DNA from 4 places in the Paenibacillus sp. UNC217MF genome. Region 1 is predicted to be linked to each of the others. Evidence: predicted binding sites of a transcription regulator. Region 1 holds the regulator's gene; each other region holds the start of a gene.
What was found. The regulator LexA, encoded in region 1, represses DNA repair genes until DNA is damaged. The targets are predictions, from matches to a motif close to CGAACATATGTTCG.

Region 1 (2,195 bases):
CATCGTTATCGATGAAGGTTCATTTAATGAACGATCCCGTTCGATCCAGAGTTATCTGTTCCTTCTTCATCTTCTACATAGCGAATAGTGTCTAATTGATTGCGTACCTGCTTGCGGAATAGAACCAAATATTCCTCGCGCAGTTTCGCGCGTTCTTCCATTTCCTCATCGCTCAGCCCAACTGTCTTATGTTTGCGGGCCAATTCATTAATTCGTGCAATAAGCTTGTCGATATTCATCAGGTACCTCCATGTGTGTAAGCATATGTTCTACTTTGACATGGAGGTAACAGCTTGTCAAGCAAGCAGCAAGAAAGCTTTTATATCGCAAAAAAGAGGCCTCTTCGGGCCTCCTACCTTCTGCTCTTATGTATAGGAATGCAAAGCTTCTCAACCGTAAATTCGACAATGACCCCGACTCATCGGATCGGAACGAGCAATACTTCTCCTGCCGGTAAGATATCACCTTTCAATTGATTCATCTCAACGATTTCATATATAAACTGACGCGTATCCGTATGTTCTGGCTTATAAGAGGATGCAATCCCCCAGAGTGTATCTCCAGGCTGAACAAGTACGCGCTCCACAGCAGCTCCATTTACAATTTCCGTTTGGCTATCATCCATGCCAAGCGCTTGAACAATGCTTCCACAAGTAATGAACAACAATACAATCAGGCTCATGATGAATCGAACACGTAAAGGAAACAAACGCTTCTTCTGAATAGGTTGTGAAGCTGTTGTCGACACCTTATAGATTGAACGATATGTTGTATACATCATAAATGACTCATCTCCCAAACACTTGTTCTGTTATCTTGTATAATTTAATCTAACACGAACACACGTTTGAGTCAATGCCTTTTTAGAACGTTCGTTCCCCTTTTTATATTATCGAAAAATAAGCATTTAGCCTCATTTAACTTTCTCTTGTTTCTCTCTCGTAATTTACGAACTTCTCACAATCTTTTTCTTCAGAATCTTTAGAACTTATGTTTGTACGAACGGAGGTTCTGTGGTATAATTTTGTCAAAAGAGTATTCATTGGAGTTGATACCCTTGTCTAAAATATCAAGTCGTCAACAAGCTATCCTTGATTTTATACGTGATGAAGTTCGAGCTAAAGGTTATCCGCCTTCTGTTCGTGAAATAGGCGAAGCCGTTGGTCTAGCATCCAGTTCCACTGTTCACGGTCATCTTGATCGACTCGAGAAGAAGGGATTCATTCGACGTGACCCTACGAAGCCTCGTGCTATTGAACTGCTTAGCCATGATCAATCTGAACGTTCAACAGACTTCTCTCGCTCCTTCGCACGCGTGCCGGTCGTTGGGAAAGTAACTGCAGGCGAGCCAATTACCGCAACAGAGAATATTGAAGATTACTTCCCTCTTCCTATGCATATGGTGGGAGATGACGAGAATGTATTCATGTTGTCGGTCATGGGTAATAGTATGATTGAGGCTGGTATACATAATGGCGACTTTGTCATCGTGCGTCAGCAGCAGACAGCGAACAACGGTGATATCGTGGTAGCCATGACTGAAGAAGATGAAGCAACGGTTAAGACTTTCTATCGTGAGAAGGATCATATCCGCTTGCAGCCTGAGAATCCAACCTATGAACCGATTCGCTTACAGCATGTAACGATTCTGGGCAAAGTTATTGGTTTGTTCCGTGATTTTCATTAAGACATTACATTGATGCCTCGTTCTCTTCTTTTTAAGAAGGGAGCGAGGCATTTTTGCTTTCTTATTATTTCATATCATTTGCTGAACAGTACCTGAACAATCTCATCTAGAAAAGAAGCTTCATAAAATTCGACTTTCTCTCCTTATCTTCATCGAAACAACCTCACCACTGTTCACTCTTATAAACCCTAATCGTTCGAGAGATTTATACCACATCGAATATATACACACATCAACTTTAGCAATAAATATTTATTGTATAACAATAATTTTTTATTGACTAAAAGTATTTATTTGAATAGGATAATACCTAATGATACACCTCGTATAACTGTTCAAAATTCATTTTCACGAACACAAGGTAGGAGATAACTATGAATAACTTTTTCAAACTAAAATCATTCCTCAATTTTGGCTGGCACCAGGCAATGTCCTGCTTGTTCCCCGCTTATATTTTCGCGATGTTGGCACTCACGAAGATCATAGACATTCCATTTATGCATCGCTA
Region 2 (2,195 bases), on a different contig from region 1:
AATGATCCAGAACGAGGCTCCTTCCTGAGAAGCAAGCATTCTGCGGAAGCTGCCTGTAATCGCCTCTTCCTCTGTCCATGCCCCGCCCAGATATTTGCGTACCTCCTCGTTCACATACAGCCGTCTTACATTATCATAGTCACTTGCTTGCAGCTTGGTAAGTGTACAACGTTTCGTCTCAAGCAACATATAGCCCTCCGATATGATTACAGGATTCAAAATGATCCTCCTATTAAAGCACACTTGGGTGGCATTTGAAATCCCATCCTATATCTTTATTTACATAGATCTATATCTACACCGGCACGAGCCCTCACGGCACAGCGCTTGTCAGCTTCAAATAGCTCGCGCATGTTTATGTAATTCCTAAGCATGCGTGTTATCCATTCTACCCGTGTTGACCCTGACGAAGAAGCCGATTTACTGTTTCCCGCCGCACACCAATAAATTGGCCGATTTCTTCTTGTGTCAATAATTCGGTAATAGGCATCGTATCCGCATAGCTTCTCAGCCATGCTGACAACAGCTCTAGTCGTTCACTCGGTGTCCCGATAGTCAAATGATCAATGCGCTGCTGCATGAAACGCAGCTTATCTTGAAGCAGCTTCGCAACATCCAGCGCCTTGTCCGGCTGCTGCCGCAAGCCTTCATACCACTCCTCAGCCGGAATCCGTTCCACGACCGTCTTAACCATCGCGATCGCTGTTCCGTGACATTCCTTCGGCGTGATTAAGGAATGATGCGGGACGATTTCGCCCGTGTATACGAGGTTGAACAAAATAATATTGCCGTTCTCATGCAAGCGTGTAACCTTGCACAGCCCGCTTATAATGCGGTACAAATACGTTCCTTGATCTCCTTGTCGAAATAAAACTTCTCCCCGATGCAGTGTCATAATCATTTTTGCTGCCCCCCTTAATTGCCGTTCCGTCTATGAATGCTGCCGCATTCGCACGTATGTTGTACCTATTGTACCGATTTCTCACCCTTTTGACCACGTTTGGTTGTTGAAATACGAATATTTGTTCGGTATTATGGATATAATAAGAACAAGGGTTCCCCTTCCGCTCTTTTTAAATAGATATCTCATGCCTCACACGACATGAGGCCATGCATATGGCACACACGCGATATATACAAGGAGGAAGAACGCGCATGGGCACACCATTCGCATCGAACGGCTCTCCCCCCCACAACGGAGAAGATGCCTACATCGTCAAGCAATATATTATTCAAACGCTAATCTTGGATGTGCTGGAACGCGACATTGAACGGATTGGAGCCTCTAATTTGAAGATGGCCGACATCTACACACAATGTCTAAGACAAGCACAAGATAATGTTTCTCTCGATTTGTACCGCCTACGCAAACAGTTTCGCAACCGCGGCATTAAAGTGTATGAGGAGGAACGGCTTGAACATGGGATTCGTGTCCAATACGTATGCCGAGGCTATCAACATTCGTTCTACATGCTGCGCGGCTTGATTCGTGCAGAGGTGAAGAACCGCATGCAGGCTTACTTGAACATTGCCGCCTCCCAAGCTTCGAATCCAGACACAAGTATGGGCAGTCCCCTTACTCGGCACCAATAGGTTTACAGCCCCATATTCACCGCTGCCTCATCTTATCCACTTCCTCAGAACAATGCCCCTTGGCAAGGACGGAGCAGCCGCTCTTCTGATGTTTGCTAAGGGGCATTTCTGATCACGTGCTTGCCCAGCATCGTCAATGAGACAGCCCGCAGAATTCACTGCATCCTCGAACTTTCGATTGTTGGAGTCTATCCCCTATTAACGCTGTGGATGAATACACAATGGAAAAGATAAAAACCTGTTGAGGATTTCTCAACAGGCTAACCAGTCCCGAGTTGGGGAAATTGGCATTCTTCGTTATGGCTTTGTCAGGCTTAGAAGTCAAATTAGGCTCAGGTGCTCTCTTTCTTCTTCTCTTGACTCGATTAATAACGCGGCTCTATTTCAACTAAGTTGCTTAATTTAGTGGTAAGTCTGTCCGTGTATCGAGCTAACCTTCTGCTTATCTCCATCTTCATGTACTCTTTCGTTATATGAAAACTATCCTCATAGCCATGGTACGCATAGTGTAATATCATTGTACTATCATGCTTCTCTTCATCTACAATACGAATTTCTTTTTTCAACATCTCCTGTCTTCTTTTGGACAGGTCGGTAGAGAT
Region 3 (2,195 bases), on a different contig from region 1:
TCATCTCAACAAATGGATGATGCAGGACTGATTTCTTCTGATCCGTAAAATAGGGAATCCCCGCCTCGGTGAATACCGTATCAATCAGCTCACCATAATGTGCAATGTTCCGCACCATTACCGCCATGTCCCGCCAGCGTACCTGCTCATTGCGCACACGCCGCAGCATTTCCCCAGCAACCGCTTCAACCTCGGCGCGGCGATGTACTGCCGCCTGCACCGTAACCTCTCGATTCGTATCGTGATCGGACGCATGGCTATCCTTGCTCTTCACATTAACTTCCGGCTCACGATAGGGCACTTTGCGTTCAAAATGCCGCTCTAGATGAGCAAGCTTCGGGGAAGTTGCATAACGCGGAAGTGGTTCTTCGTTCGAGTCAAGATGCGTTATACTCCCGATGTCCACGCCAAGCGTATCGGCCATCTCTAACAGCTTCAGCATGGTAGTAGCCGTCGGATGGAACAAATTCAGCTCATGCGGAACTTCGCCAAGCGCGTACGCCTTATCCAAACACAGCGTCACACTTACATTCGGCGCATGGAGAATGAGCGAAGCGAGAACCGCATATTCTTGTGGGGTAAATCCGTGAAACCCGTCAATCCAAATATCAGCGCTCTTCACGTACTCCGATGCTGCAACACCCTCGGACAACCGAGCAAGCACGTCTTCCCCATCCAAGTAACGACCAGCCAATTCCGATTCAAACTCATGCAGGATGCTGGAAATGTCGCGAAGCTTCGCGGATAACAGCGGTTGTCCTGTCATGTGAGCGTCCAAAAAAGCAAGATGCTCCTCAACTTCACTGGACTCTACTCGATACCGCTTCATCTCATCAAAGAGATCGTTAAGCTTCTCGATAAATCCGAATTGTTCTGCTGCACCCGCAAATAAAGGCAAATCTGACTTGCGGCGCTGCAAAATCTTGTAGAGCAGCATCTTCTTGCCCTCTTCATTGATCGCTGTTAGTGCAGTGCCGCCAGCCTCTTGCATGACGCGATACGCAAGTCGCCGGAAGCTTAGTACTTGCGCTCTCAATATGCCAGCGATTCCATCCTCACGAATGAGAGCATGCTCTGCCTGAAAGGTTGCCTGTTCGGGGACTATCCATATAATCGGTGCCCCGTCCGCTTGGCTGCGAAGCTCATCTCGTACGCTTCTTAACACATGCTCCGTCTTGCCACTGCCGGAACGACCGATGACAAAATGCAACGGCAAAGTGATCCCTCCATTTCCCTAAATGCGATTCATGGCATCTACTTGCCACGATATGATACACTATGATCAAACCAATAATTGGTATATAATTTCGGTTACACCCGATTCTAGCATTAGGTTTCATTATATCATATTTCAAACTAGCGATAGAACACATGTTTGGAAACGATGCCGATATTCGCCATCTGCTTCTTGTGAGTTGCAGTGCATCATGTAACTTCGTAATCGAAGGCGAGGCTCATGTTCAACCTACCCTCTATTCGAATAAGGAGGCTGATTGTCATGATACATATTGTCAATGGAAATTGTACTGCCATACAGCTAACCAAAGTCGCCGAACAGCTGTGGAATGAGCAGGTATGGGTATATTCAGAGCTGCTGACCGAAGGCCCCGTATACGCTAGGCTTGAGCAGTATCTGGCTTATCGAGCGCTGCAATTGGAGCGAATGTGCGGGCTGCCTTCCACTGTTTTTTTGCAAAGAGGAAATGAACAGGAACGCACGTGGAAATCAGATATTTTGCCTGCTCAAGAGATTGCATTATGGTTCGAACACGATCTGTTCGACATTACCATGCTGCTCCGCTTAGTAGATCGCCTGACACAAGAGAATGCGCATGCCAAGCTATATTGGATCGACATCGCCTCCATTGCTGAACATGATCGCTATCTCGGATTTGGGGCGCTGACGGGAGAGCAGTTGGCCCCTTATCGAGATGCCGCCATACGGTTATCCGCTGAGCACATCGAATGGATGCGTTCTGCTTGGATTGCGTATACAAGTCCAAACCCACTGAAAATTGCACAATGGGCTCAGGAATCAAGCAGTATCCCTGCTCCATTTTGCGCTATTACGGAAGCGCTTCAATTCCACCTCTCCCGTTACCCCTCAACACAGGATGGAATCGGGATTGTAGAGCGATCCACGCTAGGCGCAGTTCAAGATGGAGCTGTTACATTTCAGAAGTGCTTCGAGATTG
Region 4 (2,195 bases), 240 kb from region 1:
AACGCCGGAGCAGTGCTTTGACGCGCATCACCAGCTCCACTGGATCGAATGGCTTCGTTATATAATCATCCGTTCCCAATTGGAATCCTCTTACCTTCTGCCCGGGTTCCCCTTTGGCTGTAGCCATAAGGATAGGCAAATCAGGATGTGAACGGCGCAGCTCCTCGCACAGTTCCCACCCATCCATATTCGGCATCATAATATCTAAAATGACGAGATCGACTCGCTCCGCATCCATGTACCGTAGCGCCTCCATCCCATCCCGTGCTTCAATAACGTGAAATCCTTCTGCTCGGAGATATAATCCTATCAGTTCCACTATATTTTCATCGTCGTCTGCGACCAATATCGTTCTCATGTACAAGAAATTCTCCTTTGGTTTGGAACATTTTTCTATAAACCTATTGTAATACACGTTAACTCCGAATAACATCCTGGATTATTCTCATTCCATGAAAAAAGCACTGACCTCGTTGTGATCAATGCTCATCTACTCTCGACTTTTGTATCTGACTGAGTATTACTTCATCGAAGATGCTTAGCTTCTTAATTGATGAGCTGGTATACTTTGTTCACCCCTGATTTGATGCCTCTATGAAGAATTTCCCAGTCCTCATCGTATCGCCATGTACAATATTTCAATATTCTTCATTAGAAGATTCATTTAGATAGAACTGATGCTCCAGCCGTTGAGATACACGCCCGAGGCAACAAATTATATAGAATTTAGATAGTGGAACAAACATGTGAGGACTTAATGAATATATCTCTTTGGGTTTCATTTTATTGGTTAAAACCATGAAGTTTATTGTTCTCTAACGAAGAATCATATTATCGTATATGACCTGTTACACAAAATATGATGAAGGAGAGATTGGATGGAAAAGTTAATCGAGGAGTACAAACAAGACTGTATGCTGCTGCGAGAAGCCGTCGAAGGATTTTTCTCAATTTCGCCGGAAAGTCGTCGATGCTTATCCTATAGGAAAAATCGTTTTAATACTGGATAATGCCCGTATTCATCATGCAAAATTACTGAAACCGTTTCTGAACGAAATGAAAGGAAGACTCAAACTGGTCTTTACGGTGGCTGATCGGCTTTGTATTAGTTATTCTAGTCGCTAGCATTAGTTCAACTTATATATAATAAATAGTCGAATTTATTTCCGAGGATAATAACGTTGCTCGATCGTTTGAATCGGCGTATAATAAGAACAAACGTTCCCATAATGTAAACTAACCGAAATATTACACGAGGTGATTAACGATGCCTCCTACGATGGCAACCGGAGAGGAACTCGAATTGATTAAATCATACGTACTGCTCCCGATGATATTGTCCGCATACGAGCGCGATAAACAGATTATCGCGGATTCCGTGAGAAATCCGGAAATATATACGGATATGATTTCGGCCGCAATGGATCGCGTAACGAATGACGGAGATTAGACGAGAGTTCAGAAATCGTGGAATTAAAGTATACGAAATAACTCGCGATACGGAAGGAAAACGCGCGGATTTTAAGTGTCGCGGATATACGAGTAACATGCGGATGTTGTGGTCGCTCATAACCACTCAAGCTAACGAAAGGTTGCGCGTGTACATGAACGGGAGTTGCTGACGGATCTGAGCGTTGGCGGACGGAAATTTCCCACTAACTATCGAAGGTAAACACGAGGATTAGTCGAATAATGATTCAGGACATTACGAGATTATCAATCGTCATATGGCTTATCGGATAGGAATTGACGAAACCACTCTCAGAAAAAGAAGACGAGCCATTAAAAGGACGATTTTGAAAGCAGCGCAATCGAGTTACTACTGTGTACTTACCTCTTTCTTGAACATAGGAGATGTATTGACGGATATGACCCTTTTTCACATCCGCCAATTTATCAACCCTATGCTCTCTATTCAAGTACTAAAAAGTCAAAGCGACTGTTCATATGAGGATAATGTTACTTTCACGATTCCATTCCTCCGTCTGCACGTATTTCACAGACCCAATAAATCAACGGATTTATTGCATAAATAGTGAATAGTTTATCGATATTTTTATATTTGCGTTGTGATCCCGCAAAGCCTCACCGTTGAGCCATTTACGACACCTTATGCTCAATTCTCAGCTTATCAGCGACCATCGCGATGAATTCGCTGTTCGTAGGCTTCGACTTGCTTATGTTGATTGTGTAAC

Region 2: BP95_RS29335 (YhjD family protein) is a predicted target of LexA. The motif match lies at 1,016-1,029, and genes of this name have one in related genera.
Region 3: addB (helicase-exonuclease AddAB subunit AddB) is a predicted target of LexA. The motif match lies at 1,365-1,378, and genes of this name have one in related genera.
Region 4: BP95_RS0120660 (YhjD family protein) is a predicted target of LexA. The motif match lies at 1,156-1,169, and genes of this name have one in related genera.

Annotation. Positions count from the first base shown of each region.
Region 1 covers NZ_KK366027.1:784,095-786,289, forward strand. The annotation lists gene BP95_RS0119495 (DUF896 domain-containing protein) at 24-239, opposite strand; gene BP95_RS0119500 (LysM peptidoglycan-binding domain-containing protein) at 419-781, opposite strand; gene lexA (transcriptional repressor LexA) at 1,058-1,687, shown strand; gene BP95_RS0119510 (DUF817 domain-containing protein) at 2,062-2,195, shown strand, end outside.
Region 2 covers NZ_JMLT01000003.1:237,212-239,406, forward strand. The annotation lists gene BP95_RS0101210 (GNAT family N-acetyltransferase) at 1-219, opposite strand, end outside; gene BP95_RS0101215 (Crp/Fnr family transcriptional regulator) at 389-901, opposite strand; gene BP95_RS29335 (YhjD family protein) at 1,156-1,593, shown strand; gene BP95_RS0101225 (YhjD family protein) at 1,959-2,195, opposite strand, start outside.
Region 3 covers NZ_JMLT01000003.1:444,898-447,092, forward strand. The annotation lists gene addB (helicase-exonuclease AddAB subunit AddB) at 1-1,216, opposite strand, end outside; gene BP95_RS0102180 (DUF1835 domain-containing protein) at 1,499-2,195, shown strand, end outside.
Region 4 covers NZ_KK366027.1:1,024,126-1,026,320, forward strand. The annotation lists gene BP95_RS0120655 (response regulator transcription factor) at 1-358, opposite strand, end outside; partial or broken gene BP95_RS32695 (hypothetical protein) at 946-1,125, shown strand; gene BP95_RS0120660 (YhjD family protein) at 1,268-1,450, shown strand; gene spo0A (sporulation transcription factor Spo0A) at 2,101-2,195, opposite strand, start outside.